One region of the Mycobacterium novum genome, then DNA from elsewhere that is predicted to be linked to it. Evidence: riboswitches for the same ligand, from Rfam matches in the RefSeq annotation. Region 1 holds a riboswitch; each other region holds the start of a gene.
The links. Region 1 has a riboswitch for cobalamin ahead of metE (5-methyltetrahydropteroyltriglutamate--homocysteine S-methyltransferase). Riboswitches for the same ligand answer to the same signal wherever they lie in the genome.

Region 1 (8,794 bases):
CGGTGGCCCGAACCGAGTTCGGGCGTAAGGGCTATGAGGTCACCACCGTCCGGGATATCGCATCCGCGGCGGGGATGGGCACCGGAACCGTCTACCGGCTGATCGGCTCAAAGGACGAACTCCTGGCCTCGATCATGGCGTCATTCGGCGCCAAGGCCGGTGGCGGATTCGCCGCCGTGTTGCGGGCCGAGGCGACACCCACCGAGAAGCTCGATGCCCTGAGCTGGATCAACATCAACGCGCTGGAGCAGTTTCCGGACGAGTGGAAGATCCAGCTGGCCTGGATGCGGCACTCCCCGCCCGATACCCCCAATCCGGGTCTGGCATTCACCATGCGGATGCGTCAGCTCAAATCGCTGCTGTCCGAGGGGACTCGGTCCGGCGATGTGCACATCGAAGCCCCCTCCATGGAGATGCTGTCGCGATGTGTCATGGATCTGCTGTGGATGCCGGAGAACATCGTGCGATCCCAGGGCACGCGTGCCGCATTGACCCTGGCCCGCGACACCCTGATCCGCGGGGCGGCCGAACGCGGATCTGGCTGACGGCGACGACGCGTCGCTACCAAAATTTTGTTCCGAAACCTATTGATTAAGCCGGATCGGTCACATAGGTTCGGTCCATGTCCGGAAAGCTCAGCGGCAAGGTCGCATTCATCACCGGCGCGGCGCGCGGCCAGGGTCGAGCCCACGCGCTGGCGATGGCCAGGGAAGGCGCCGACATCGTCGCCATCGACATCTGTCGCCAGATCGAGTCGAACCCCTACCCGCTGGCGACCCCCGACGACCTCGCCGAGACCGAACGAGCGGTCAAGGAACTGGGCCGCCGCGTCGTCGCGCGGATCGCCGATGTTCGCGAGCGCCACGAGTTGCGTGACGCGCTCGATGCCGGCCTGGCGGATCTGGGCAGGATAGACATCGTCGTCGCCAACGCCGGCATCCTGCCGATGGCGATGGGCAAGCCGGACCCGATGCAGTTCGTCGACGCCTCCGATGTCGATCTGGTCGGTGTGATGAACACGGTCGCGGTCGCCATTCCGCACCTGCCCGACGGCGCATCGATCATCGTCACCGGCTCGACCGCCGGGATGATCCGGGGCACCACCGACAACCCGAACATGGGTCCCGGCGGCGCCGGATACGGGTGGAGCAAGCGCATCGTCATGGAGTACGTCGACGAGATGTCGTTGCACCTGGCGCCCAGGATGATCCGGGTCAACGCCATCCACCCGACCAACTGCAACACCCACCTGCTGCAGAACGACGGGATGTATTCGATGTTCCGCCCGGATCTGACCTCTCAGGGTAAGAAGGCCACCCGCGAGGACGCCGAACCACTGTTCACCCTCTTCCAGGCGATGCCGATCCCCTACGTGGAGCCCGAGGACATGGCCAACCTCGGGGTCTTCCTGGCCAGCGACGACGCCCGCTACATCACCGGCCAACACATCCGCGTCGACGCCGGCTCGCTGCTCAAGTGGCCCAACGGGCCGGGCGGCTGACCTCAGATCGCGTGGCGCGGCAACGTGATCGGTAGATCCAGCGAGCTCAGCAGTCCCGGCGCGGCGTCGACCACATAGGGTGCCGCGTTGACGACGCGCATCGCGGTCGCGGCCATCGCACCGCGACCTGCGCCGTGACCTTCCGCATCGCCCAGCGTCATCGCGCAGTGGATGTCGGGCTCGCCGGCGATGTCCACCCGGTAGGTCGCGTCGCAGTCCGACGTCGTCCAGTCCGGCGCCACGTCACGGGCCATCCGGATGACGTGCTCGACCACGATGGCTTCCCGGCCGTCGATGACCCCGGCGGCGCGGGTGCACACCGCACCGCACGTGCCGGCCGCGATGGTTCCGAACGCAACCTCGATGTCGCGGTGGGTGACTCGCCGATCCAGCGAGCCGCGAATCTCCTGCACACTGGCTCCCAGGCCCTGCGCCATCAGCTGAATCGGTGCGCCCCAGGCCATCTCGATGAAGCCCGGGGTGCTCAGCATCGGCTCGAAGTCCAGCGGCCGGCCGAACCCCATCCCGTCCATCATCACCTCGGCCACCGGGTAGTGGTCGTTGAGCGCGATCTCGGTCACCGTCACCGACCGGATCGTCTTGGACTGGGTGGCCAGCAGCAGCGCCAGCTGATCGGAGCCGAACCCGGGAAACACGCCGGAGACATAGAACGACGCGCCACCGGCCTCGGCTGCCGCCCGGAGCTGGTCGCGCCACTGCGGGTGGAAGTAGCTCGGCGGGTAGACCAGGCTCGTCGAGGACGTCGAGACGACGTTGATGCCTGCGGCCAGCAGCCGCAGATAGTCGGGGACCGCACCGGCGTCGCGTTCCGGCCCGCTCGCCGCGTACACGACGCAGTCCGGCCGCAGCCCGATCAGCGCGTCGGCGTCGTCGGTCGCGGTGATCCCGAGCGGGGTCCCGCCGGCGAGCTCACCGGCATCACGCCCCACCTTGTCCGGCGAATGCACCCAGACCCCCACCAGTTCCATGTCCGGCCGGGACCGGATCGCCTCGATCGCGATGGAGCCGACGCCACCGGTCGACCAGACCGCCATGCGGGTTGTGGGACTCATGGCTTCCTTAAGTTCGTAGTTGCAGTTACTTCGTGTTGTTACGTTGTGCTGTGACCCGGGTGGGTCGGGTGAGGCTGCATGGCGCTAGCCGGCCTTGGTGGTGCGGCTTGAAGGGACTGGCCGCCCGACCTGCTTGGACTTCTCTGGCCGCTGATTGAGATCTGCGATGTGATCGCTTGTTTAAGGAAATGCTGGCGGGGTTGTCCGTGGGGATCGTGTTGGCAGACAAGCGAAAAGAGGTGCGATGGCAGCGAGCCAGGTGTGGGCTGGAGTGGATGTCGGTAAGGAACATCACTGGGTGTGCGTGGTCGATGACAACGGCGCGGTGATGCTCTCGCGCCGACTGGTCAACGATGAGCAACCGATCCGTGAACTCGTAGCCGAGATTGAGCAACTGGCTGACGAGGTGTCGTGGACGGTCGACTTGACCACCGTGTATGCCGCTCTGTTGTTGACGGTGCTGGCCGACGCCGGTAAACCGGTCCGGTATCTGGCCGGCCGTGCGGTATGGCAGGCCTCGGCGGTGTACCGCGGTGGCGAGGGCAAAACCGACGCCAAAGATGCCCGGGTGATCGCCGACCAGTCGCGCATGCGGGGTACCGATCTGCCTGTGCTGCATCCCGATGATGTCTTGATCACCGAGCTGCAGATGCTGACCGCCCATCGCGCGGACCTGGTCGCTGACCGTACCCGCACGATCAACCGGCTGCGCCAACAACTCATCGCGGTCTGCCCAGCGTTGGAACGGGCCGCGCAGCTGACCCAGGACCGCGGCTGGGTGGTACTGCTGACGCGGTATCAGCGACCGAAAGCCATTCGCCAAAGTGGTGTTTCGCGTCTGACGAAGATGCTCGGCGATGCCGGTGTGCGCAACGCGGCCACGATCGCCGCCGCGGCGGTGGCGGCCGCCAAATCCCAGACGGTGCGCCTGCCCGGCGAAGATGTCGCTGCCGGACTCGTTGCCGAGTTGGCCGGGGAGGTGGTTGCCCTCGATGACCGCATCAAATCCACCGATGCCGACATCGAGGACCGATTTCGCCGCCATCCCGCCGCCGCAGTGATCACCAGCATGCCCGGCATGGGTTTCCGTCTCGGTGCGGAACTCCTCGCCGCCGTCGGCGATCCCGCCCTGATCGGCTCTGCCGACCAACTCGCCGCTTGGGCCGGGCTGGCGCCGGTATCCAAAGATTCCGGAAAGCGCACCGGACGACTGCACACCCCCAAGCGCTACAGCCGACGACTGCGCCGCGTCATGTACATGTCCGCACTCACCGCCATCCGCTGCGACCCCGGTTCCAAGGCCTACTACCAGCGCAAACGAGACGAAGGAAAACGGCCGATCCCCGCCACCATCTGCCTGGCGCGGCGCCGCACCAACGTCCTCTACGCACTCATCCGTGACAACCGCACCTGGCAACCCGATTCACCCCCGATCACCAAATCGGCGGCTTGACTTCTTCATTGAGAGTCCCTTCGTTTCCTCGCGCCACCGCCGCGGCGGCGTGTTCCAGATACGGCCAGGCGAGCGCGGGGGGCAGCCCGCCGCACAACGGCAACAGCGGCAGGCTGCGACCGGCCCGCAGCTGCGCGACTGCGTCATCCGCGGTGACGATGCGGTAGGGGCCCGATGTCTCCCGCAGTTCCGCCACGCTGGTGGCCCGCGAGATGCTGGCGATCGTCGCATCGCCGTGCCGGTAGGCGGCAGCGGTCATGGCATCGTGCAGCAGGTACGGACCCAGCTCATCCCAGGCCCGGTCCACGTCGTCGGTGACGAACACTGTCGTCGGCGCGTCCGCGTCGGGGAACTGGCACGCCCCGGGTTCGCGCCCGTGGGCGCGGCACTGTTCCTCGTAAAAATCTTTCAGGCCAGGAGGATTCGCCTGGGCGAGGAGTCCCAGCCCGTGACGGGCGGCTCGCCGCGCCGCTGCCCGGCTGGCGCCGGCGACCATGATGTGCGGTGCGCGGAGGCACGCCGGTGTCACGTGGATACGGCGGCCCTGGTGCTGCACCGGCTCGCCACGCAACAGCTGTAGCAGTAATGCCAGCTTCTCGTCGGCGACCCGGCCGCGCGCACGGCTGTCGATGCCGAAGTGCTGATATTCCTCGGCGCGGTGACCGATCCCGAACGCGTAGGCGACGCGGCCGTTGCTGATGATGTCGAGCACGCTGATGTCCTCGGCCAGCCGGACCGGATCCCAGAACGGGAGGATCACCGCCGCGAGCATGATCGTCAACGTCTCGGTCCGGGCGGCGATCGCCGCGGCCAGCAGCGGCGGCGACGGCAGGTGGCCATCCTCGGTGCCATGGTGCTCGGACAGCACCGCGGCGATCGCACCGCGGGTCTCGGCCCAGGCACACATCTCGACGGCCGCGGCGTAGAGCTCGTTGCGCGGCGCGCCGGATGCGGGTGCCCGCATGTCGAAGCGAAGGGTGAACATCTCGCAGCAGCACTCCTTCGGGATCCGCCCGACTATAACCTAATATTTGTTCCTCGGCGGTGTGGTGGTCGCATCCCACACACCCATGACGGCCAACAGGTACGGTCGGAGGCATGGCACGCGTCGTGATCTTCGGCGGCCACGGCAAGGTCGCCCTGCTGCTCAGCCCGATCCTGTCCGAACGCGGCGATCAGGTGACATCGGTGTTCCGCAACCCCGACCACAGCGAGGAAGTGGCAGTGACCGGCGCGGTTCCCGTGGTCGCAGACATCGAACAACTCGACACCGACGCCCTGGCGAAACTGGTGACGGGCCACGACGCGGTGGTGTTCTCCGCCGGCGCCGGCGGCGGCAACCCCGCCCGGACCTACGCGGTGGACCGCGACGGCGCGATCCGGGTGATCGACGCCGCCGGGCAGGCCGGGGTGCGCCGATTCGTGATGGTGTCCTATTTCGGCGCCGGCCCCGGGCACGGCGTGGCCGAGGACGATGGGTTCTTCCCGTACGCGCAAGCCAAGGCCGCCGCCGATGCTCACCTGCGAGCAAGCGACCTGGACTGGACGGTGCTCGGCCCGAGTCGGCTCACCCTCGAACCGGCCACCGGTCGCATCCAGACAGCCGCGGCAGCCGACAACGCAGCCAAGGGAACGGTGTCGCGAGCCAACGTCGCACAGGTGATCGCGGCCTGCCTGATCGAGCCGTCGACGAGACGCCGCACCATCGAGTTCAACGATGGCGAGACCCCCATCCTGGAGGCCCTGCAAGCCGGTTGACCAGGTAGTCTTGGCCACGCAACTGGTTTGCCGGTACCGCCGCAAGGTGGTGTCGACATCGAGCACAACGTGGGTTTTCCGCGGTGTGCGAGAGGGAACCCGGTGAGAATCCGGGACTGTCCCGCAGCGGTATGCAGGAACGACCGCCGTCAACAGCACTGGTCACAGCACGCGACTGGGAAGCGACGGCCACTAGGAGCACCGTCGGTGCGCGCCTGCGAGTCCGAAGACCTGCCTGTTGTGCCGGGTGCGCCGCGCCCGGCGGATCACCGCCTCGCGGAATGGGCGTCTGGTTTTTGAGGGTTATAGTGCATTAAATGTGCACGGGACCGGATTGGCTGGACGACCGCCGGCGGTGACCCACCCTCCGATTGAAGGATCAGATCGTGACCGCTCAACCTTTTACCTCCACCATTCTCGGCTCACCGCGGATCGGTCCGCGCCGCGAGCTCAAGCGCGCCACCGAGAGCTACTGGGCCGGCCGGATCGGACAGGATGAACTGCGGAACGTCGCAGCCGGCCTGCGCCGTGACGGCTGGGCGCAGCTGGCCGAAGCCGGCCTGGACTCGATACCGGTGAATACCTTCTCCTACTACGACCAGATGCTCGACACCGCGGTGCTGCTCGGCGCGCTGCCGGCTCGGGTCGCCGGGGTGGCCGACGAGCTGGACCGCTACTTCGCCGCGGCCCGGGGCAATGCCGAGATCGCCCCGCTGGAGATGACGAAGTGGTTCGACACCAACTATCACTACATCGTCCCGGAGATCGGCCCGGACACCACGTTCGCACTCAACCCGACCAAGGTGCTCGCCGAGCTGGCCGAGGCCAAGGAGCAGGGCTTCGGCGGCAACGTGGCCCGGCCGGTGATCATCGGACCCGTCACGTTCCTGCTGCTGAGCAAGGCCGTCGACGGAGCACCGGCGCCGATCTTCCGCCTCGACGAGCTGACCGACGTCTACGCCGAACTGTTGGGCAAGCTGGCCGACGCCGGGGCCGAGTGGGTGCAGATCGACGAACCGGTGCTGGTGACCGACGTCGCCGCCGACGCCCCCGCCCTGGCCGAGCAGGTCTACGCCCGGCTGGGTGGCCTGGGTAAGCGGCCGGCGATCTTCGTCGCGACCTACTTCGGTGACCCGGGCGCGGCCCTGTCGGCGCTCGCGCGCACCCCCGTCGAGGCGATCGGTGTCGATCTGGTCTACGGCCCGAACACCAAAATCGCGTCGGTGCCGGAGTTGGCCTCCAAGGCGCTGGTCGCCGGTGTGGTCGACGGCCGCAACATCTGGCGCACCGACCTGCAGGCCGCGCTGGCCAAGCTGGCGTCGCTGCTGGGTAGTGCCGGGGCGGTCGCTGTGTCAACATCCTGTTCGACGCTGCACGTGCCCTACACGCTCGACGGTGAGACCGGGCTCGACGATGCGCTGCGCAGCTGGCTGGCGTTCGGCGCGGAGAAGGTGGGCGAGGTGGCCACCCTGGCGCGCGCGCTGCGTGAGGGCCGCGACGCCATTGACGACGAGATCGCCGCGTCCAACGCCGCCGTCGCCTCCCGCAAGTCCGATCCGCGGCTGAACAACGCCGACGTCCGCGGCCGGATCGCGACGGTCGCCGGCGCGCACCGCGGCAGCGCCGAGGCGCGCCGCGCCGCGCAGGCCGAACGGCTGCACCTGCCGCCGCTGCCCACCACCACCATCGGGTCGTTCCCGCAGACCGTCGACATCCGCAAGGCCCGGGCCGCGCTGGCCGCCGGCGAGATCGACCAAGCGGAGTACACCCGCCGGATGAAGGCCGAGATCGCCGCCGTGATCAAGCTGCAGGAGGACCTCGGCTTGGACGTGCTGGTGCACGGTGAGCCGGAGCGCAATGACATGGTGCAGTACTTCGCCGAACAGTTGGAGGGGTTCTTCGCCACCGCCAACGGCTGGGTGCAGTCCTACGGCAGCCGGTGCGTGCGTCCGCCCGTGCTGTTCGGTGACGTCTCCCGGCCGCACCCGATGACCACTGAGTGGGCCACCTATGCCCAGTCGCTGACCGACAAGCCGGTCAAGGGCATGCTCACCGGTCCGGTGACCATCCTGGCGTGGTCGTTCGTCCGCGACGACCAGCCGCTGGCCGACACCGCCAACCAGGTGGCGCTGGCGATTCGCGACGAGACGGTGGACCTGGAGTCCGCCGGCATCGCGGTGATCCAGGTCGACGAGCCGGCGCTGCGGGAGCTGCTGCCGCTGCGCAAGGCCGACCAGGAGGCCTACCTGACGTGGGCGGTCGGCGCGTTCCGGCTGTCGACGTCGGGGGTGTCGGATGCGACCCAGATCCACACCCACCTGTGCTACTCGGAGTTCGGCGAGGTGATCGGGGCCATCGCCGACCTGGATGCCGACGTCACCTCGATCGAGGCGGCCCGCTCGCACATGGAGGTGCTCGACGACCTCAATGCGATCGGGTTCTCCAACGGGGTGGGGCCGGGCGTCTACGACATCCACTCCCCGCGGGTGCCGTCCAGCGATGAGATGGCCACCTCATTGCGGGAAGCGCTTGACGCCGTTCCGGCGCAGCGCCTGTGGGTGAACCCGGACTGCGGCCTCAAGACCCGCAAGACCGACGAGGTGACCGCCTCGCTGGCCAACATGGTCAAGGCGGCCGAGACGGCCCGAGCGGCCGGCGCCGGCGTCTAGCCGCGCGAGCAGTCGCGAACGCCCCCATTTTGGCGTCGAAATGGGGGCTTTCGCGTCTGCTGGGCGGGGGGAACTAGCCTCAGGGCATGGACTTCACCACGATCCGCCACGAGGTCACCGACGGCATCCTCACCGTCTACCTGGACCGCCCGGACCACCTCAACGCGTTCACCGTCGAGATGGCCGACGAGCTGGAGCGCACCTTCGTCGAAGTCAACGACGACGACGCGGTCCGCGCGGTGATCGTCACCGGGTCGGGACGCGCGTTCTGCGCGGGGATGGACCTGTCGGGTTCCGGCAACGTGTTCGGCCTCGACGAGACCAAGTCCCCGACGCTGGC
Region 2 (8,794 bases), 2.2 Mb from region 1:
CCGTGCGCGTCATTGGTGTGCAGCATCCAGCGGAAGTCGCGGCCCGGCCCGTCGTCGATCATCACCCGCAGCAAGCCCCGGCCGATGCCGCGACCGCGCTCGGCCGCCGCGACGTACACGTCGGCCAGATACGCCATGGCCGCACCATCGGAGAACGCCCGGCAGAAACCCACCATCGCCCCGTCGTCGGCCCGGTAGGCGCCCACCAGCCGCCACGCCTCATCGAGTTGATGATCGAACATGGCGCGGGTGCGATACTTCGCCCAGTACGTGTGCTCGGTCAGTTCGTGCCAGAGCCAGTCACGATCCACCCGCGCACTCGCCGTGGAGAATTCGACAGGGATGGACACATCTACCTCCTCGTCTCCCGAATCAGGCACCACACCACCGCCCCGACCACCGCCCCGACGCCCACCCGCCGGGCCAACCGCATCGCCCGCGGAATGTCGGCGACCACGGGAGCCCGCCCGTCGCCCAGCAACGCCCGGTCCTCGCGGCGGTTCCCGTAGTAGATGTTGACACCGCCGAGTCGCAGGCCCAAGGCGCCGGCGAAAGCGGCCTCGACCACCCCGGCGTTGGGACTGGGGTGGTGGCGGGCGTCGCGTCGCCAGGCACGCAGGGCGCCAACGGGATCCGGGCCGACGGCAGCGGCAAGAAGACCGGTCAGCCGAGCGGCGGGCAGGCCCAGCAGATCGTCCAGTCGGGCCGCGGCCCAGCCGAAGCGTCCGTAACGGGCGTTGCGGTGGCCGACCATCGCGTCGAGGGTGTTGACCGCCCGGTGGGCCACCAGGCCCGGCACCCCGGCCATCGCACCGCACAGCAGCGACGCCACCACCGCGTCCGAGGTGTTCTCCGCGACGGATTCGACCACGGCGCGGGCGATCTCGTCCGGTCCCAGCGCGGCGGTGTCCCGCCCGACCAGGTTGCGCACCTGAACGCGCGCCCGCTCCAGGTCACCGGCCGCCAAGAAGTCATGCACGGCGCACGCCTCGCGCTCCAGGGACCGACCGCCGAGCACCGCCCAGGTAGCCGACGCGGTGAACAGTAGCTGTGCCACCGGGCTTCGCGCCGCGCGCCCGCCCAGATACGCCAGCCCGGAAACACCGCCGACCAGCACCAGGACGTGGGCGATACCGCTCGCCCGGCTGTCGCCATACAACCGCCGCTCCACCGCCAGCGCACACGTCCCGAATCCGGCGACCGGGTGCAGCCGGCGCGGATCACCCCAGGCGCGGTCGGCGGTGTAGCCGAGCAGCAGCCCGAGCGCCCGGGCCGTCATCACCCCAGCACCTGATCCAGCGCGGTCAGCAACCGTTCGGTCAACTCCGGGGGGCGCACGGCGATCCGCACCCATGAATCATCCAAGCCGGGAAAAGTGTCGGCTCGTCGCACCGCGATACCGTTGTCGCGCAACGCCGCATGCACCCCGCGGCCGACCCGGGCCAGCACATAGGGCGCGACCCCGGCAACGAACGCCACCGCGCGCGCGGTCAGGCCCGCCGTCAACACCTCGCGCCACAATTCCAATTGCCGTGCCCGGCAGCTGCTCTCAGTCAAGGCTCGCTCATCGGAGCAGGACAGCATGGCCGCCAGCGCCGGCGCCGACACCGACCACGGGATCTGCAGGCGTGCCGCATCGGCGATCAACAACGCGTCGCCCACCAGATATCCGGCCCGAATCCCGGGGATCGACCAGTGTTTGGTCAGGCTGCGGCTGACCAGCAGCCCGGGAAGCTCTTCGCCGGCCAGGCTTTCCGGCTCGCCGGGCAGCGCGTCCAGGAACGCCTCGTCGACCAACACGACCCGGCCGGGCCGCAGCAGCCGACGCAACGCCGACGCCGGATGCAGCACCCCGGTGGGGTTGGTCGGATTGCCGACGACGACGAGGTCGGCCTCGGTGGGCACCTCTTCGGGATGCAGCGCGAAATCGTCCTCGGCGCGGCACAACACGGTGTGTACGGTGTGGCCGGCGGCGATCAGCGCGGCATGCGGCCCGGTGTACTGCGGGTGCACCATCACCGGGTGTCGCCACCGGCGCAGCCGGGCCACCAGGTCGAACGCCTCCGACGCCCCGGCGGTGGGCAGCACCTCGTCGGTGCGACGGCCGTGTCGGGCGGCCAGGGCGGCGCGGGCCGCCGACGCCTCGGGGTAGGCCACGGCGTCGTCCAGGGCGGCGTGCAGGGCGTCGTCGAGCCAGTCCGGGCGCGGCCCGGCGTACACGTTCACCGCGAAATCCAGCAACCCGGAACCGGTTTCGGTGTCCCCGTGATGATGCAGGTCTTTAGGGTCTGTGCCACCGAAGCCGTGCACCGCGTCGGCGAAACGTTGCGCCAACCGCGGATGCCCGGCCCAGTGGGTGTGCAGGTAGGACGCGTGCAGGCTCTGCCCGGCGATGCCGTCCGGGCCGTCGGGCAGCTGCCAGGCAGGCTCGACCGGGCGAGAGAAAACCACACCGGTGCGGTGGAATTCATGCCCGTTGATCGTCTCGCCGGCCCGCGCCAGCAGGTTGTCGGCGGGTGCGGTGGCGATCCGGTAGCCCAGCGAGAGCCGCGGCGTCATGGCTGCGGCACCCGGAACCGCCCCGACCCCGGCGACCTCGTCGACGCTGCGACACAGGTAGGCCAACCCGCCGCATTCGGCGACGGTCGGGACCCCCGCGGCCATCGCCGCCCGCAACGCAGCCAGCAGCGCGGTGTTGGCGGCCAACGGCCCGGCGTACACCTCCGGGAACCCGCCACCCAGGTAGATGCCCGCGGTTCGCGCCGGCAGACACGAATCGGTGAGCGGGTCGAAGCAGACCACCTCACAGCCCGCGGCACGCAGCAGTTCGAACGTTTCGGTGTAGCCGAACGTGAACGCCCGCCCGCCGGCGACGGCCACCACCGGGCGACCGGCCGACCCGGCGCGCACCTCAGCGGCCGGATTCCAGGCGGTGCCGGTCAGATCCGGTGCCAGCCGGGCGATCTGCGCTACCGCGTCGAGGTCGACGTGCTGCTCGATCAGCCCGGCCAGCCGGGCCGGCATCGCAGCGGATTCGTCGCGTTCGGAGGCCGGCACCAGCCCCAGATGCCGAGACGGCGTCGCCACGCCCGCATCGCGGGGCAGCACCCCGAGCACCGGAATACCGCTGGGGCGCAACGCGGCGACGACTTCGTCGGCGTGCCGGGCGCTGCCGGCCCGGTTGAGGATCACCCCGGCCACCCGCACCTGCGGGTCGAAACCGGCCAGACCCGCCACCACCGCCGCATGCGTGCGGGAAGCGTGCGAGATGTCGACCACCAGCAGCACCGGGGCCGTGGTCAACGCGGCGACGTGGGCGGTGGAGGCCTCACCGTCACCACCGAGTCGGCCGTCGAAGAGCCCCATCACGCCCTCGATCACCGCGATATCCGCGCCGGCCGCCCCGTGCAGCAGCAGCGGGACGATCCGCTCGGCGCCGACCAGCACCGGGTCGAGGTTGCGGGCCGGGCGTCCGGTGGCCAGCGCGTGATACCCCGGATCGATGTAATCCGGGCCGACCTTGTGTCCGCTGACGTGCAGGCCGCGCGCCGCCAGCGCCGCCATCACCCCGACCGCAACGGTGGTCTTGCCGTGCCCGGACGCGGGCGCGGCCACGACGACGCGGGGGAGCACTACCATTCGATGCCGCGCTGACCCTTCTGGCCGGCGTCCATCGGATGCTTGATCTTGGTCATCTCGGTGACCAGGTCGGCGATCTCGACCAGCCGGGGATGAGCGCGACGGCCGGTGATGACCACGTGTTGGTGACCCGGCCGATCGCGCAAGGTCGCCACCACGTCGTCGACGTCGACCCAACCCCAGTGGATCGGGTAGGTGAACTCGTCGAGCACGTACAGGTCGTGGGTCTGCTCGGCCAGCCGGCGTTTCACCTCGGTCCAGCCGGCCAGCGCGTCGCCGGCGTGATCCTCGGTGCTGCCGGCCTTGCGGCTCCACGACCAGCCCGAGCCCATCTTGTGCCACTGCACCGGGCCGCCCTCGCCGGTCTCGTCGTGCAGGGCGCCGAGCCGCTCCAGCACCGCCTGCTCACCGACGCGCCACTTGGCGGATTTCACGAACTGGAACACCCCGATCGCAAAGCCCTGGTTCCAGCCGCGCAGCGCCGTCCCGAACGCCGCGGTGGACTTGCCCTTGCCGTCGCCGGTGTGCACCATCAGCAGCGGCCGATTGCGGCGCTGCCGGGTGGTCAGGTTGTCATCGGGCACCGTCAACGGTTGTCCCTGCGGCATCAGGCGGCCCCCTTTCCAGTGACGTCACGAACAATGCCGCTGAGCGCCTCGGCACTGACCTGCGGCAGCGGCACGTAGTCGGCCCGCAGCTGCTCGGCCAGGGTGCGCGCCAACCCGAGCCGCATCCGGCCGCTCTCACAATCGACGACGACGGCGGAAAACCCATGTTCGGCAAGATGAGAAGCGGCCTGCCGCGACCGCTCGACCGGGTCGGCGCCGGCGGTGGCCCGGCCGTCGGTCAGCACCACCAGCAGCGGGCGTGACGCCGGGTCGCGCAGCCGTTCCCGGCGGATCACCTCACCGGCCTCGAGCAGTCCCTCGGCCAGCGGCGTGCGGCCACCGGCGGGCAGCTCGTCGAGGCGCACCGCGGCGATCTCCACCGACCCGGTCGCGGGCAGTGCCACTTGCGCTCCGGTGTCGCGGAACGTCACCACCGCCACCCGGTCCCGGCGGCGGTAGGCGTCGAGCAACAGCGACAGGATCGCGGTCTTGACGTGCCGCATCCGCTCGGCGGCGGCCATCGAGCCGGAGGTGTCCACGACGAACAGCACCAGGTTGGCCTCCCGGCCCTCCCGGACGGCGCGGCGAAGATCGGCGGCCTGCAGCAGCATCGGGCCGTCGACCCGGCCTCGGGCGCCCTGATGCGGGGCGGCGGCCCGCAGCGTCTCGAACAGGTGCAGGCCCCCGGCGGCGCCGACGGCGGTGGCACCCACGCGGCGCCCGGAACTGGTGCGGGCCCGGCTGCGCCGGCCGGCACGGCCGGAGCCGACCCCGTCGACGGTGAAAAGCCGTGCCCGGTAAGGGGAGTCAGCACCGACGGTCGAGGTGGCGCCGGGTTTTGCCGGCGCGGGCCCGCGCTGCTCGGGTTGCGCGGCGTTGCCGCCGTCCGGCGGACCGTCGGGCTCGGGGCCGTCGGGATCCGGGTCTGGCTCCGGGCCGGAATCCTGCGGCGGCAGCAGCTCGTCGAGCTCGGTTTCATCGAGCCCCGGGGCGTCAAATGGCTTGCGCCGGCGCCGATGCGGCAGGGCCAGCCGGGCGGCCACCCGCAGATCCTCGATGTTGACCGCGTCGCGCCCCTGCCAGGCGGCGTGCGCGACCGCGGTACGGGCACACACGATGTCGCCGCGCAGGCCGTCGACGTCGAACGCCGCACAGATCTCGCCGATTCGCACCAGCGCGGCGTCGGTGAGCTCCACCCGCGGCAGCAGTTCCTGAGCGTTGCGGATCCGGGCCCGCAGTCGCTCCTCGGCGTCGGCGTAGTCGCGGGCGAAGGCCTCGGGATCGGCGTCGAACGCCAGCCGCCGGCGGACCGCCTCGGCGCGCAGCGCCGGATCGCGCGGCGCGGACACCTCGACCGTCAGCCCGAATCGGTCGAGCAACTGCGGGCGCAGCTCGCCCTCCTCGGGGTTCATCGTCCCGACGATCACGAAACGCGCGGCGTGGCTGACCGAGACCCCGTCGCGTTCCACGGTCAGCCGGCCCATGGCGGCGGCGTCCAGCAACAGGTCCACCAGGTGGTCGGCGAGCAGATTGACCTCGTCGACGTAGAGGATGCCGCGGTTGGCACGCGCCAGCAGCCCGGGCTCGAACTCCACGGCGCCGGCCCCGAGCGCTCGTTCCAGATGGATGGAGCCGACCACCCGGTCCTCGGTGGCGCCGACCGGAAGCTCCACCAGCCGCACCGGGCGGGTCTGCACGGCGGCGTCGGCGGGGAACGGGCCGTCCGGGGAGAGCGGGTTCGGCTCTGCGGGATCGGAGGAGAACCGGTCGCCGGCCACCACGTCGATGGCGGGGAGCACCTGGGCCAGCGCCCGTACCAGCGTCGACTTGGCCGTGCCCTTCTCGCCGCGGATGAGAACCCCGCCGATGCCGGGGGAGATCGCGCTCAGCACGAGCGCCAAGGCCATGTCGTCGAGGCCGCCCGGAGCGTCCGGGTCGCCGCCGAGCACGGCAGGAAACGGGTACAGCTGTTGCATTTGAGGCTCCGCTCGTGATGCCGGTGTTGGCAACGCGAAGCCGGTATTCGGACTGACCGTGGCGCACCGGAATGCGCCGCGGAACACCGTAGCGGGCCTGTGTCGGACTCACACCGACTTCCCTGGCAGTTCGCGCCGATACCCTAACACCGTGCCCACCCAAGCCCATCACGTCACCGTTGTCGGGATCGGCGCCGACGGCTGGGACGGCCTGGGCGAACCGGCGCGCGCAGCGGTCGCGGCCGCCGACGTCGTGATCGGTGCGCCGCGCCAGCTGGATCTGCTGCCCCCCATCGACGGCCAGGAGCGGCAGGGCTGGCCCTCGCCGCTGCGGGCCGGACTCCCGGCGCTGCTCGACGGTCTGACCGGACGACGGGTGGTCGCGCTGGCCTCCGGGGATCCGCTGCTGTCCGGGGTGGGCGGCACGCTGATCGAGCTGCTCGGCGCCTCGCGGGTCAGCGTGATCCCGGCGGTCTCCTCGGTGACGCTGGCCCGGGCCGCGTTGGGCTGGCCGGCGGAGTCGGTCGCGGTCATCAGGGCAGGCGACGTGCACGCGGTGCTGCGCGAGCTGGCGCCGGGCCGGCGGGTGCTGGTGCTCTCCGCCGACGAGACGACGCCCGCCGGGCTCGCGGCGCTGCTGGTCGAGCACGGGTACGGGGCGAGCCGGATGACAGTGCTCGGTGACCTGGGCGGGCAGGCCGAATCCAGGTTGGACAGCACGGCGGCCAGCTACCCCGCATTTCAAGGCCAGGTGCCGCGGCTCAACATCGTCGCCGTCGAGCTCGACGGCCCGCTGCCGGCCGGTTGGACGGCCGGGCTACCCGATGATGCCTACGACCACGACGGGCAGCTCACCAAACGTGACCTGCGGGCCTCCGCGCTGGCGCGCCTGGCACCGGCGCCCGGACAGCTGCTGTGGGATGTCGGTGCGGGCGCCGGCTCGGTCGGCATCGAATGGATGCGCGCGCACCCGAGCTGCCGGGCCATCGCCGTCGAAGCCGATCAGACCAGGGCGCAACGGATCTCGGGCAACGCTCGCAAGCTCGGGGTACCCGCGCTACGCGTCGTGAACGGGCGTGCCCCGGCTGCGTTGGCCGACCTGCCCGCCCCGGACGCCGTCTTCATCGGCGGCGGACTGAGCCGGCCCGGCGTGCTCGACGTTTGCCTATCCGGACTGCGGCCGGGCGGGCGGCTGGTCGCCCACGCGGTGACCTTCGAAACCGAGACGCAGCTGGCGGCGGCCTACCGCGAGCACGGCGGCGAGCTGAGCCGCATCCAGGTCGAGCATGCCGAACCGCTGGGGACCTTCACCGGCTGGAAGCCGGCCCGGGCGGTCACCCAATGGGCGCTAACCGTGTCTGCTTGACGACGATGATCCGGCGAGCTTCTGCATCAGCTGGTCGGCAAGGTGTCGATGCGTGGTGTTCTGTGATGCAGCCAGTAGCCATCCTTCGCCGGTACGCACCGCGACACTGGTATTGACGCGGACGCCGCGACGATTGCGCTGCCTGCCTCTCTTCGTCACAGCCGCGTTTGCCCGGATGAGCGCCACGCTCGGCGTCAGAAACCTCAGGCCTGTGATCTCGGTGTGTAGTCGTGATCCGCGCAGCAGCTTCGCAAACAGCCGAGCGTATGCCGCAGCGATCGCTTCGCGTCCCTTGTAGTGCTGGCCCAGGAAGGTGACGTAGTCCGCGTCGCGGGTGAACACGGCAGCGTAAGCCTCGGGGTGAGCCCGGTCCGTTCTCCGCCATGGTCTGCCCCTTGCCGTATGCGTTGCCGAAGAACAGCGTGCCCGCCGAACGTGTAACCATTGCGGGTTTCGGCGTGATTTTTCGCAGTGGTCACACGTTCGGCGGATCAGTGTCTCCCCGGTCCCGCGCCGGGTCGTAGAGATGGCTCTCCCCGCCGCACGGATCGGGCCGATCGGCCACCGCGCGGCCGACCAGGATCACCGCGGCCGACCGCAGCCCCGCCGCCTCGACGGCATCGGCGATGTCGGCGACGGTGCCGCGCAGTACGCGTTCATCGGGTTGCGAAGCCCGGCAGACCACCGCGACCGGGCAGTCCGCGCCGTAGTCGGATGCCAGCCGGCCCATCAGTTCTCGTATCCGGGTGATCGCCAGGTGCAGCACCAGGGTGGCCCCGGTCGCGGCGAACGCGGCCAGCGATTCGCGTGGCGGCATCGCGGTGGAGGCGGCCTGCACCCGGGTCAACACCACCGACTGCGTCACCAGCGGCACCGTGAGCTCGCGTCCGAGCACGGCGGCCGCCGCCGCATAGGCCGGCACGCCCGGTGTCACCTGCCACGGCACACCGGCGGCATCGAGCCGGCGGGTCTGCTCGAAGACCGCGCTGTAGAGCGACGGATCCCCGGAGACCAGCCGCACCACCCGCCGGCCCGCCCGGTGGGCGGTCGCCAGCCGGCCCACGATCTCATCCAGGTCCAACCCGGCGGTGTCGACGAGTTCGGCTGTGGCGCAGCAATGGCCGAGAACCTCCGGATCCAGGTAACTGCCCGGGTAGAGCACCACGTCGGCATCGGCCAACAGTCGCGCCGCCCGCACCGTCAGC
Region 3 (4,108 bases), 2.2 Mb from region 1:
AAGTCCATGTACTCATAACCGCGGCCGAGCATGTCGGTCTTCGCCTTGCGGCGCCGCCGGGTCTTGGCCTGCACCTCGGCGGCGGCCGCGGCCGCCGGAACCTCGGCGGCGTCGGGTTCGGGCGCCCTGCGGCGGCGCGCGCTGGTGCCCGCCGCCCGGCGGGCCTGCTGGCCCAGGCCGGCCACCATGTACAGGTAGGACATGCCGTCCACCGGCGACAGCGGCGGCGCGGCTGGCGGCGGCGGTGCAGGCGGTGCACCGGCGGCCGGAGCGGGCGCCGGGGCCGGGGCCGGGGCGGGCGCGGGAGTCGGCGCCGCGGCGGGTGGCGTCGGCGCCACCGTCAGACCGGCGAACGGCGGGACCACCGGAACGACCGGAACCGGCACGGCGTGCAGCGCGGCCAGCCCGGACAGTCCCGCCAGCCCGGCCAGCGGCGCCGCGGCCAGCGGCGCCAACGCGGCGGTCAGCATCGGCAGCATCACCGGGATCAGCACGATCGCCTGCTCCAGCAGCGTCTTGAGCAGGGCGATCACGTCGGTGATGATGGTGCCGATCGCCTCGACCGCGGTGAACAGCAAGGTGGCGGCGATGGTGGCGGGGTTGCCGCTGGCGAACGCCGCGGCCAGGTCGGCGGCGATGAACGCGAAGGTCTGCGACAGATAGGCCGCGAACGACCCGAAGTCCATCGGGTAGCCCAGCGCGAACGCGATGTTGTAGGGGCTGAAGAAGCTGAGCGGGTTGCCCAGCACGGGCAGCCAGGGATCGAAGCCGGCGAACATCGACTGCAGGTAGGGGTTGGCCGCCAGTTCGTTGATCATCGGCTGCAGCACGTTGTTGTAGAAATCGGTGTAGCCGCTGTTCTGCAGCCACTCCATGATGTCGTTCTGCCGATCCGGCGGCAGCTGCGGCTGGCTGGCGGCGCTCGAACTGGCCGATTCGGCTTTGGCTATCTGCGGCGCGGCGACGGCCTGCGGACTCGACGCCACCGCCGCACCGGCGACGGCCTGATAGCTGGCCATCACGGTGGCGGCCTGCAGCCACATCCGGCCGTAATCGGCTTCGTTGAGCGCGATGGGAATGGTGTTGACGCCGAAGAAGTTTGTGGCCACCAGCACCGCGTGCGTGACGTGGTTGGCCGCCAGTTCGGCCATCGTCGGCATCGCCGCCAGCGCGGCGTTGTAGGCCGAGGCCGCGACCTGCTGTTGTGCGGCCATCACCGAACTGTCGGCGGCGGCGTGGATCAGCCAGGCCAGGTACGGGGTGTTGGCCGTCAGGTACGCCTCGGCGGACGGGCCCTGCCACGCCCCGGCCTGCACCGCGCCCAGCAGGGCCGTCAGCTCGTCAGCGATCTCGGCGTACTCGCTGCTCAGCGCGCTCCACGCCGCCGCCGACGCCAGCAGCGGACCGGCGCCGGGCCCGGCCGACAGGAGCGTCGAATGGACTTCGGGGGGAGACGCGATCCAAATCGGCGCGGTCACGTTCGCCAGCTTCCTCGGGGTGCCCGCCCCGAATCGCAGGTCGCGACGACGTGAGTGTCTGGCTCTCGGGCGGGCTTCGCTCCCCCGATCACAGTGGCGGGACCGCTCCGGAATTGAAGCGGCGGCCCCAGCTTCGCTGAACCGCCGGTTCGCACCGGATTCCTACCTCGTCATCGCCTTACCCGGCGAATTCTCGCACGCGCAGCGCGTCAGCATCGGTCGAGTGGGAAATCCCCGACGACGCCGTCGGCGTGTTGGTCGTGGATTTCCCACTCGGCGGGGTGGTCGGCGGGGTGGGCAGCGGTCGGTCCGGTCAGTCCTTGCCGGCGATCACCGCGTTGAGCGTCGGGCTGGGCCGCATCACCGCCGCCGTCAGATCGTGATCCGGCGCGTAGTAGCCGCCGATGTCCACCGCCTTGCCCTGCACCACGGTCAGCTCGTCGAGGATGACGTCCTGGTTCTTCTCCAACCCGTTCGCCACCGCGGCGAAATGCTCGGCCAGCGCGGCGTCCTCGGTCTGCGCGGCGAGCTCCTGCGCCCAGTACTTGGCCAGGAAGAACTGGCTGCCGCGGTTGTCGAGCTCCCCGGTCTTGCGCGACGGGCTCTTGTTGTCGGCCAGCAGCCTGCCGATCGCCGTGTCCAGCGTCTGCCCCAGGATCTTCGCGCCGCGGTTGCCGGTCTTGGCGCCCATGTCGTCGAAGCTGGCGCCCAACGCCAGGAACTCGCCGAGCGAGTCCCACCGCAAGTGGTTCTCCTCCACCAGCTGCTTGACGTGCTTGGGCGCCGAACCGCCGGCGCCGGTCTCATACATGCCGCCGCCGGCCATCAGCGGCACGATCGACAGCATCTTGGCGCTGGTGCCCAGCTCCAGGATCGGGAACAGGTCGGTGAGGTAGTCACGCAGGATGTTGCCGGTCGCGGCGATGGTGTCCTGGCCGCGGATCAGCCGCTCCAGGGTGTAGCGCATCGCCCACACCTGCGGCATGATCTGGATCTCCAGGCCCTCGGTGTCGTGGTCGGCCAGGTAGGCCTTCACCTTCTTGCGCAGCTCGGCCTCGTGCGGACGCTCGGTGTCCAGCCAGAACACCACCGTCATGCCGGAGATCCGCGCGCGCTCCACGGCCAGCTTCACCCAGTCGCGGATGGCGGCGTCGGTGACCGTGCACAGCCGCCAGATGTCACCGGCCTCGACGTTCTGGGTCAGCAGTACCTCACCGGTGTCCAGGTCCACGATGTCGGCGATCCCGGCCTCGGGGACCTCGAAGGTCTTGTCGTGGCTGCCGTATTCCTCGGCCTTCTGTGCCATCAGGCCGACGTTGGGCACGGTGCCCATGGTGGCCGGGTCGAACTGGCCGTGGGTCTTGCAGAAGTTGATCAGCTCCTGGTAGATCCGCGCGAAAGTGGATTCGGGGTTGACCGCCTTGGTGTCCTTGGTCCGCCCGTCGGCGCCGTACATCTTGCCGCCGGCCCGGATCATCGCCGGCATCGAGGCGTCGACGATGACATCCGACGGCGAGTGGAAGTTGGTGATGCCGTTGGCCGAATCCACCATCGCCAGTTCGGGACCCTGCTCGTGGCAGGCGTGCATGTCCTCGATGATCTCTTCGCGCTGGGAGGCCGGCAGCGTCTCGATCTTGTCGTACAGGTCGACCAGGCCGTTGTTGACGTTGACGCCCAGGTCGTCGAAGAGCTTCTGGTGCTTGGCGAATGCGTCCTTATAGAACACCTTGATGGCGTGGCCGAACACGATCGGGTGGCTGACCTTCATCATGGTGGCCTTGACGTGCAGCGAGAACATCACGCCGGTCTTGCGGGCGTCCTCCATCTCCTGTTCGTAGAACTCGCGCAGCGCGCGCACGCTCATGAACATCGAGTCGATGATCATGCCGTCGGACAGCGCAACCTTCTCCTTGAGCACAATCGTCTTGCCGCCCTTGGTTTTCAGCTCCATCTTCACGTCACGGGCGCGGTCCAGCGTCATCGACTTCTCGCCGTGGTAGAAGTCGCCGTGGCGCATGGTGGCCACGTGGGTGCGCGACGCCTGCGACCACTCCCCCATGCTGTGCGGGTGCTTGCGGGCGTACTCCTTGACCGCCTTGGGCGCACGACGGTCGGAGTTTCCTTGGCGCAGAACCGGGTTCACGGCACTGCCCAGACACTTGGCGTAGCGGTCGTGGGTCTGGCGTTCGGCGTCGGTCTTGGGGTCGGCCGGATAGTCCGGCAACGCGAAGCCCTTGCCCTGCAGTTCCTTGATCGCGGCGACCAGCTGCGGCACCGACGCGCTGATGTTGGGCAACTTGATGATCGTGGTGTCGGGAAGTTCGGTCAGCCGCCCGAGTTCGGCCAGGTTGTTGGGCACCCGCTGCTCCTCGGTGAGAACATCGGGGAACTCCGCCAGGATGCGCGCGGCCAGCGAGATGTCACTGGATTTGACGTCGATGCCCGCGGGCTCGGTGAAGGCCTGCACGATCGGCAGGAACGAGTACGTCGCCAGCAGCGGCGCCTCGTCGGTCAGCGTGTAGATGATGGTCGGCTGGTCGGCGCACATGGCTGTTCTCCCGGCGTCAGGGTTCGTATGTCTGTTGTTCCGCGTGGTACACGGCGGCCTCAAGTATCGCGTACCGGCCAAC
Region 4 (8,794 bases), 2.2 Mb from region 1:
TGTGTCGGTGAGGCGTTCGTCGTCGCACACCGTTCGTGCGAGCTCCCAGCACGGTTCGGCCGCCAGCTGTGCACCGTGATGGCGGTGCAGCGCACGGGCGGCGCCCAGCGCGGCGGAGGCGGCATTGCCGTACAGCAGCTTCTCCGAGATCGAACCGAGCCGTCGCACCGCGGCGGCCAGCGGTGTCAGGTGCCTGCTCAAGACGATGTCGGCGAGCCGAGACGCCGGGTCCGGCCCCTGCCAGGCCACGGGATTGGCCAGGTGCAGCCGCACCGTTCCGCCGGATTCGGAGTACCAGAGCTCACCGGGGTCAAGGTCCAACAACAGGCCGTGCTCGGCGATCGCGCCCAGCCCGATCGACCACAGCCGCGCCGCGAAGCCCAGGAAGAAGGTCGAGGCGGCCACCCGAAAATCCGATGCGCCGATCCGGTCTCGCACGGTGCCGACCGCATCAGCGAGCAGATCTTCGTCGGTATAGAGCTGTGTCACCGGGCGCCAGCCGCCGCCTTCGACCGGCCCGGTGGACACCGCGAAATACGGGCTGACGTCCGCCAGTTCAGCCAACGCGGAGACCACCCGGTCGGCCGGTGCGCAGCGGTGTGGGCCGGTGGGCAGCGTGCGCAACCGCTGCGGCAGGTCGCGCATCGCGGTGTGGGTGGTCGACGTCGCGCAGCGCAGCGTGACCGCGCCGGGATCGGTTGCGGTGACGAGAAGTTCACAGTTCTCGCCTGGCTCGGCGCTGTCCCAGCCCTCCCGCGACAGCACCCGCAGCAGCGCGGTGCGCAACGGTTCGCCGGCGTCGATGCGCGCGGATCGGCGCTCACCGCCTTCGGTGCCGAACGCGAACATGCCGCTGCCCGGGTCGAAACGCAGTGTGTCGGTGTCGAACATCGCCCCGATGCGCCCGGACAGCATCAGCTCCTCGCCGACGGTGTCGACCAGGGTGCCGGCCGGGTCCAGCAGCCACACCCGGTCGGCCACCCGCAGCGCCAATTCCAGGTCGTGGGTGCTGAGCACCACCGCCAACTGCTGGTCGCGGGCCAGTTTGCGCAGCAGCCCGAACAGCCCGGCCCGCGACGACACGTCCAGGAAAGCGGTTGGCTCGTCGAGGATCAGCAGCCCGGGCTGCTGCGCCAGCGCACGCGCGGTCAGCACACGCTGACATTCACCGTCGGACAACTCCACGGCCGGTCGCGACGCCAGATGCTGGGCACCGGTCGCGGCCAGCGCCCAGTCGACGATCTCCTCGTCGGCGGGACGCAGCCGAGACCCCAACCCCAGGTGCGGGATACGGCCGAGGCCGACCAGTGCCCGCGCCGACAGCAGGCCCGGGTCGATCCGCTCGGTCAACACCACCGCGACCCGGCGGGCCAGTTCGTCGCGGGGCAGGCCGGTCAGGTCGGCGCCGTCCAGCAGCACGCGGCCACCGAGTGCGGGCTGCAATCCGGCCAGGGTGCGGATCAAGGTGGACTTGCCGGCGCCGTTGGGCCCGATCAGCACGGTCAGCTCGCCGCGGCGGGCCTGCGCGCTCAAGCCGTTGGCCACCGTCGTCGACCGGCGCCGGCTGCGGTAGCCGATCGCCAGGTCGTCCAGCTGAACCGCCGGTGACATGCGGCGGTCCCAGCTTCGCCTCTCCTCCGTCGAGCCTCGCTGAACCGCCGGTGACATGCGGCGGTCCCAGCTTCGCCTCTCCTCCGTCGAGCCTCGCTGAACCGCCGGGGTCATGACGGCATCCCCGATCCGCGGCGGGCCCGCAGTAGCACGGTGATCACCACCGGCGCCCCGACCAGCGCGGTCACCGCGTTGATCGGGATGACCAGATCGCTGCCCGGGACCTGGCTGACGATGCCGCACGCCAGCGCGGCGACCGCGCCCAGCAACATCACCGTCGGCAGCACCACCCGGTGATCCGAGGTGCCCACGGCGATGCGGGCCACGTGCGGAACCACCAGCCCGAGGAAGGCGATCGGCCCGCAGAACGCGGTCGTCACCCCCGCCAGCAGTGATGCCGAGGCGACCGTGACGATGCGGGCGCGGTGCACGTTGATGCCCATGGTCGCCGCGTAACTCTCACCGAGCAGCAGGGCGTTGAGCGGCCGGATCGTCATCGCCGCGGTGATCAGCCCGACGGCCGCCAGCGGCAGCAGCAGCCGTAGGTCGGTCCAGCCGGTCGCGGCGAAACTGCCCAAGCCCCACAGCAGGTACTGCTGCACCCGCTGCGGGTCGGAGTACACCAGCGCCAGGCTCACCAGCGCGGTGCTGGCCGCGCCGATCATCACCCCGATCAGCAGCAGCGTCGCCGCCGAGCGGGTCCAGCGCGACAACACCAGCACCAGCGTCAACATCGCCGCCGCGCCGAGTGCCGCCGCGAGCACCTCCCCGGCGCGGCTGCCCCCGGCGGTGCGGAAACCGGCGCCGGCGGCACCGCCGGCCAGCACCACCAGCGCCACACCCAGGCTGGCCCCGGAGCTGACCCCGAGGATGTAGGGGTCGGCCAGGGTGTTGCGGAACAGCGTCTGTAGTTGCAGGCCGGCGACCCCGAGGGCGGATCCGGCGGCCAGCGCGGTGAGCACCCGCGGCAGCCGCATGTTCGCCACGATCACCTGCCAGCGTGGATCCGATGCTTCGGCGCCGAGCAGCACCCGTACCGTGTCGGCCAGCGGTACCCGCACCGGCCCCAGCGCCAGCCCCAGCAGCGTCAGCGCCAGTACCGCGGCGATCAGCCCGGCCAGCACCAGCGTCGCGCGCCCGGGCCGCACCGCGGCGGCCGTCATCGCGGCACCTGCCGGTAGAACTCGAAATCATGCCCGGAGCCCAGCTCGGGATGCAGGATCGCGACCAGGTCGCCGAGCAGCAGATCCGGTCGCGCGGTGCCGCGTTCCCAGTACAGATTGCCACCGCCGGGCCCGATCGCCTTGGTCGCCGACCACACCTGGCCGGTGCGGACCGCGGCGAGTTCGCCGTAGCGGCTGTCGCGTGCCACCGCATCATCGACGGTTGCCCAGTCGTCGGTGACCAGCCACAGCGGTGCGTCTGCCGCGCGGGTGTAGACCGATTCGAAATTCAGCTGCCGGCTCTCGGCGCCGTCGTCGGCGAGCCAGGGGTAGGTGCCGCCGGCGTCGGCCACCAGGCGCCCGGAGTAACTGGCGCCGGTCGGCATGGACCAGTGGCCCGAGTACATGGTGCCGACCAGCACCTTGGTCGGCGAGGCCCCCGAGGCCTGCGCGGCCAGCGCCCGGTAGCGGTCACGGATGCCCTGATAGACCTGCCCGGCCCGGCGTTCGGCGCCGGTCAGCGCGGCGAACATCTTGATCCACTCGGCGCGGCCCAGCGGGGTGGGCTCCAGCCATTCGGCGTCGGCGACCACCGGCAGGCCGGCCTCCCGCAGCTTGGGGTAGCCGGCGTCGTCCATGCCCTGGGTGACCAGCACGTCGGGGCCGGCGTGCAGCACGCTTTCGATGTTGACCTGCCCGCCGGGTGCGTAGCCGACGGTCTCACCGGCGTCGATGCGCTCGCGGATCTGCGGGTCGGCGACCGCGGCCGGGCTCGCCACCCCGGTCACCACGTCGGCCTCGCCGAGTTCGGTGATCATCGCCAGATGCGTCGTCGAGCCCGAATACAGCCTGCGCACCGGGACGGTGATGCGTTGGGCGGCAGCCAGTTCGCCGCTCAGTGCCGGGGCAGGCGCCCCGCAGCGCACCAACACATAGGACACCGGCTTGCCGCCGAGGTAGGGGCGGTGCACGGTCAGGATCTGGTAGCTGCGGTGGTATTCGATGGCGAAGTTGGCGGCATCCGACAGCGTCGACTTGTCCGGAAAGTAGTCAGTGTGCGGATCGAAGTCGGTGATGCAATCCTGCCGCCCGTCGGCGGTGCGGGGGGCGTGCTCGGCCGAGCAACCGGCCAGCGCCAGGGCCAGCGCGGTGGCCAGCACGGGGACTACCCGCAGTGCACGGGACATGGGCGTGCATCAGCTTCCTCGGGGTACACCGCCCCGGTTCGCAGGACGCGATGACGTGAGTCTCCTGGCTCTCGGATCACTGCTCGCCTCGCCTTCCAGCCCCACACGTGGCGGACCGTGGCCGATGAGGGTCACTCCCCGATGACAGTGGCGGGACCGCGCCGGATTCACACCGGCTTCCTCACTGTGTTGCCATCGCCTTACCGGCGACATTCTTGCATGCCGCGCTGGGCTAGGCTGGCCGCCGTCTCGTGGCATCAGGAACCCGGTGTAATTCCGGCGGTTCAGCGAGGCTCGACGGAGGTGGCCCGAAGGGGCGGCGGAGGCGAGCCGACGCTGGGACCGCCGAATGATTCCGGGGCGGTTCCGCCACTGTGAGCGGCGCGGTTCGTGGTGCGCCGTCAGCCAGATACTGGCCGCGGGACACCCGACCGGATGGGGCGCGAACCCCGAGGAGGAACCCCGATGTCTGATGCCCGGCGCATCGCCTTGCTGTCCACGTCCGACACCGACCTGCTGTCGGCACGTGCCAGCGGGGCGGCCTACAACCTGGGCAACCCGGCGCGCCAGGACATCGAAGCGGTGCTCGACGGGGCGGATGTCGTGGTGCTGCGGATCCTGGGGTCGTCCGCGGAGATCGCCGACGAGCTGACGCTGCTGCGCGCCACGGGCCTGCCGGTGGTGGTGCTCGGCGGGGAGCGATCACCCAACGCCGAGCTGATGGAGTGCTCGACGGTCCCGATCGGGCTGGCGGCGCAGGCGCATGCCTACCTCGCCGAGGGCGGGCCGGCGAATCTGGCGCAGTTGCACGCGTTCCTGTGCGACACGGTGTTGCTGACCGGTGAGGGCTTCGATGAGCCGACGGTGATCCCGGAATGGGGATACGGGTCTCGCGAGCCGGTTGACGCACCCGATGCGGTGCGGGTCGGGGTGCTGTACTACCGGGCCCACGAAGTCAGCGGGAACGCCGGGTTCGCCCACGCGCTGGCCGACGCGATCGACGCCACCGGCCGGGCGGTCGGGGTGCCGATCTTCGCCGCGTCGCTGCGCAACGCCCCCGACGAGTTGTTCGACGCGCTGGGCACCCTGGATGCGGTGGTGGTCTGCATGCTGGCGGCCGGCGGCGCGATGAACGCCACCGCGACCGTTGGTGCCGGCGACGACGACGGCGCCTGGGATATCGAACAGGTCGCCGCGCTGGATATTCCGGTGTTCCAGGGCTTGTGCCTGGCGTCGTCGCGGGCGGACTGGGAAGCCAACGACGACGGCGTCACCCCGCTGGATTCGGCCACCCAGATCGCCATCCCGGAGTTCGACGGCCGGATCATCACGGTGCCGTTCTCCTTCAAGGAGATCGACGACGACGGGCTGCCGCACTACGCCGCCGACCCCGAGCGCTGTGCCCGGGTCGCGGGTGTCGTGGTGAACCACGCTGTGCTGCGCCGTATCCCGAACGGCCAGAAGAAGCTGGCGCTGGTGCTCTCGGCGTACCCCACCAAGCACTCCCGCGTCGGCAACGCCGTCGGGCTGGACACCCCGGCCTCGGCGGTGCGGCTGCTGCACCGACTGGCCGACGCCGGCTACGACGTCGGGGACGGCTTCGGGGTGTTGGACGTTGCTGACGAGACCGAGGCCGGTGACCGGCTGATCCACACCCTGATCGAGGCCGGCGGCCAGGATGAGGACTGGCTGTCCGCCGCGCAGCTGGCCGGTGCTCAGGTACGGGTGACCGCACAGCAGTACGCCCAGTGGACCGCGGAGTTGCCGGATGAGCTGCGCGACTCGATGACGGCGGCGTGGGGCCCGGCGCCGGGTACGCTGTTCGTCAACGACGCCGGCGAGATCGTGCTGGCCGCACTGCGGTCCGGCAACGTCGTGCTGATGATCCAGCCGCCGCGCGGCTTCGGGGAGAACCCGGTTGCCATCTACCACGACCCGGAGCTGCCGCCGAGCCACCACTACCTGGCCGCATACCGTTGGCTGGCACACGGTTTCGGTGCGGACGCGGTGATCCACCTGGGCAAGCACGGCTCGATGGAATGGCTGCCCGGCAAGACCGCGGCACTGTCGGCGAGCTGTGCCACCGACGCCATGATCGCCGACCTGCCACTGATCTACCCGTTCCTGGTCAACGACCCCGGCGAGGGAGCGCAAGCCAAACGCCGCGCGCACGCCACCATCGTCGACCACCTGATCCCGCCGATGGCGCGCGCCGAGTCCTACGGCGACATCGCGCGGCTCGAGCAGCTGCTCGACGAGTACGGCAACATCGCCACCATGGATCCCGGCAAGCTGCCGGCGATCCGCGGCGAGATCTGGAACCTGATGCGCGCCGCGGAGATGCACCGCGACCTGGGCCTGGACGAGCGGCCGCAGGACGAGGAGTTCGACGACTTCCTGCTGCACGTCGACGGCTGGCTCTGCGAGATCAAAGACGCCCAGATCCGCGACGGACTGCACGTGCTCGGCGGCGCCCCGGCCGGAGCCGAGCGGGTCAACCTGGTGCTGGCGATCCTGCGCGCCCCGCAGGTGTGGGGCGGGGTGGACCACGCGGTGCCGGGGCTGCGGGCCGCGCTGGGCTTGAAGGAAGACGCTGCTGCCGCCGTCGTCGACGAGATCGAGGACCGTGCCCGGGAACTGGTCGAGGCCATGGAGGCCGCCGGCTGGGACATCGGGGCCGCGGACACGCTGCACCCTGACCCCGAGGTGTGCCGGGTGCTGAGATTCGCTGCGGTCGAAGTGGTTCCGCGACTGGCCGGCACCGCAGCCGAGCTGGACTCGGTGCTGCATGCGCTGGCCGGCGGCTTCGTGCGGCCGGGGCCGTCCGGGTCACCGCTGCGCGGCCTGGTCAACGTGCTGCCCACCGGACGCAACTTCTACACCGTCGACCCGCGGGCGGTGCCGTCCCGGCTGGCGTGGCAGACCGGGCAGGCGATGGCCGATTCGCTGCTGCGGCGCTACCTCGACGAGACCGGCCGCTATCCGGAGTCGGTGGGGCTGTCGGTGTGGGGGACCTCGGCGATGCGCACGTCCGGCGACGACGTCGCCGAGGTGCTGGCCCTGCTCGGGGTGCGGCCCGACTGGGACGAGGCCTCCCGGCGGGTGTCGGGGCTGGAGGTCGTCTCGCTGGAGGAGTTGGGGCGTCCGCGCATCGATGTGACGGTACGCATCTCGGGATTCTTCCGGGACGCCTTCCCGCACGTGGTGACGATGCTCGACGACGCGGTGCAGATGGTGGCGACCCTCGATGAGCCGGATTCGCAGAACTTCGTCGCCGCGCACGCCCGCGCCGATTTGGCCGAGCACGGCGACCTGCGCCGGGCGACGACCCGCGTCTTCGGTTCCGCGCCCGGCTCCTACGGTGCCGGCATCCTGCAGGTGATCGAGTCCGGAACCTGGCGCGACGACAACGACCTGGCTGAGGTCTACACCGCCTGGGGCGGATTCGCCTACGGCCGCGGACTGGACGGCTGCGCGGCCGCCGATGACATGCGCACCAACTACCGGCGGATCAAGGTGGCCGCCAAGAACATCGACACCCGCGAGCACGACATCGCCGACTCCGATGACTACTTCGTCTACCACGGCGGCATGATCGCGACGGTGCGGGCGCTGACCGGCGCAGATCCGAAAGCCTATGTGGGCGACTCGACGTCGACGGATGCGGTGCGCACCCGCACGCTGGCCGAGGAGACCGCCCGGGTGTTTCGGGCCCGGGTGGTCAACCCGCGCTGGATCTCCGCGATGCGCCGGCACGGCTACAAGGGCGCCTTCGAACTGGCCGCCACCGTGGACTACCTGTTCGGCTTCGACGCCACCGCCGGCGTGGTGCACGACTGGATGTATGAGAAGCTCGCAGCGGAGTACGTGCTGGATCCGCAGACCCGCGAGTTCCTCGACAAATCCAACCCGTGGGCGCTGCAGGGCATCGTGGAGCGGTTGAAGGAGGCCGCCGACCGGGGCCTGTGGGCCGACCCCGATCCGGAGACCATGGCCGCGCTACAGCAGGCCTATCTGGACGTCGAAGGGGATTTGGAGGACCGTTAATGGCGCTGCAGGTCTGGATCCTGGGTGTCGGGATGGGACCCCAGCACGTCACGGCCGAGGCCGCCGAGGTGCTGCGCAGCGTCGACTACGTGCTGGCCGCAGCCAAGGGATCCGAGGACGGCCTGCTGGCGCTGCGCCGCGCGATAGTCGACGCCTACGCCCCCGCAGTCCCGATCGTCACCGTCGCCGACCCACCGCGCGACCGCTCACCGGAGCTGACCGGACCCGGGTATACCCGCGCGGTCGCCGACTGGCATGCGGCCCGAGCGGCGCGCTACGCCGAAGTGCTGCGTGAGCGGGGTGGCACCGCGGCATTTCTGGTCTGGGGCGATCCATCGCTGTACGACTCGACGATCCGCATCATGGAGCGGATGAAATCCCTTGGCGTGGAACTGGATTTCCAGGTGTTGCCCGGTATCAGCGCCCCGCAGCTGCTGGCCGCCCGACACCGGATCGTGCTGCACGAGGTGGGCCGGCCGGTGCACATCACCACCGGGCGGCGACTTTCGGAGGCCGTGGGCGCCGGTCAGGACAACATCGTCGCGATGCTCAACCCCGACGGGCTGGATCTTTCCGCGCTGGCCGACTGGACGATCTGGTGGGGCGCCAACCTCGGCGCCGCGGGGGAGCGGTTGATGCACGGCCGGGTCGGCGACGTCGCGGGGCAGATCGCCGACGCCCGCCGCGCAGCCCGCGCCGAGGCCGGCTGGGTGATGGACATCTTCCTGGTGCGCAGGCCCTGATGGCCGGGCTGCTGATCGCCGGAACCACCAGCGACGCCGGCAA

Region 2: it holds a riboswitch for cobalamin, as region 1 does, so the genes downstream of both, G6N19_RS14415 (magnesium chelatase subunit D family protein) here and metE (5-methyltetrahydropteroyltriglutamate--homocysteine S-methyltransferase) in region 1, are expected to answer to the same signal.
Region 3: it holds a riboswitch for cobalamin, as region 1 does, so the genes downstream of both, G6N19_RS14320 (PPE domain-containing protein) here and metE (5-methyltetrahydropteroyltriglutamate--homocysteine S-methyltransferase) in region 1, are expected to answer to the same signal.
Region 4: it holds a riboswitch for cobalamin, as region 1 does, so the genes downstream of both, G6N19_RS14345 (ABC transporter substrate-binding protein) here and metE (5-methyltetrahydropteroyltriglutamate--homocysteine S-methyltransferase) in region 1, are expected to answer to the same signal.

The regions. Positions count from the first base shown of each region.
Region 1 is NZ_AP022562.1:815,041-823,834, forward strand. Features, by position in the region: gene G6N19_RS03695 (TetR/AcrR family transcriptional regulator) at 1-545, shown strand, start outside; gene G6N19_RS03700 (mycofactocin-coupled SDR family oxidoreductase) at 623-1,501, shown strand; gene G6N19_RS03705 (NAD(P)H-dependent amine dehydrogenase family protein) at 1,504-2,574, opposite strand; gene G6N19_RS03710 (IS110 family RNA-guided transposase) at 2,819-4,027, shown strand; gene G6N19_RS03715 (LLM class flavin-dependent oxidoreductase) at 4,008-5,012, opposite strand; gene G6N19_RS03720 (SDR family oxidoreductase) at 5,126-5,785, shown strand; cobalamin riboswitch at 5,840-6,036, shown strand; gene metE (5-methyltetrahydropteroyltriglutamate--homocysteine S-methyltransferase) at 6,172-8,454, shown strand; gene G6N19_RS03730 (crotonase/enoyl-CoA hydratase family protein) at 8,541-8,794, shown strand, end outside.
Region 2 is NZ_AP022562.1:3,110,781-3,119,574, forward strand. Features, by position in the region: gene G6N19_RS14395 (GNAT family N-acetyltransferase) at 1-350, opposite strand, end outside; gene cbiB (adenosylcobinamide-phosphate synthase CbiB) at 353-1,279, opposite strand; gene G6N19_RS14405 (cobyrinate a,c-diamide synthase) at 1,279-3,639, opposite strand; gene cobO (cob(I)yrinic acid a,c-diamide adenosyltransferase) at 3,633-4,247, opposite strand; gene G6N19_RS14415 (magnesium chelatase subunit D family protein) at 4,247-6,223, opposite strand; cobalamin riboswitch at 6,245-6,392, opposite strand; gene cbiE (precorrin-6y C5,15-methyltransferase (decarboxylating) subunit CbiE) at 6,375-7,589, shown strand; gene G6N19_RS14425 (SgcJ/EcaC family oxidoreductase) at 7,572-7,931, opposite strand; gene cobM (precorrin-4 C(11)-methyltransferase) at 8,065-8,794, opposite strand, start outside.
Region 3 is NZ_AP022562.1:3,090,563-3,094,670, reverse strand. Features, by position in the region: gene G6N19_RS14320 (PPE domain-containing protein) at 1-1,478, opposite strand, end outside; cobalamin riboswitch at 1,514-1,683, opposite strand; gene G6N19_RS14315 (NADP-dependent isocitrate dehydrogenase) at 1,792-4,026, opposite strand.
Region 4 is NZ_AP022562.1:3,097,595-3,106,388, forward strand. Features, by position in the region: gene G6N19_RS14335 (ATP-binding cassette domain-containing protein) at 1-1,611, opposite strand, end outside; gene G6N19_RS14340 (FecCD family ABC transporter permease) at 1,722-2,774, opposite strand; gene G6N19_RS14345 (ABC transporter substrate-binding protein) at 2,771-3,961, opposite strand; cobalamin riboswitch at 3,999-4,191, opposite strand; gene cobN (cobaltochelatase subunit CobN) at 4,427-8,008, shown strand; gene cobF (precorrin-6A synthase (deacetylating)) at 8,008-8,751, shown strand; gene G6N19_RS14360 (cobyric acid synthase) at 8,751-8,794, shown strand, end outside.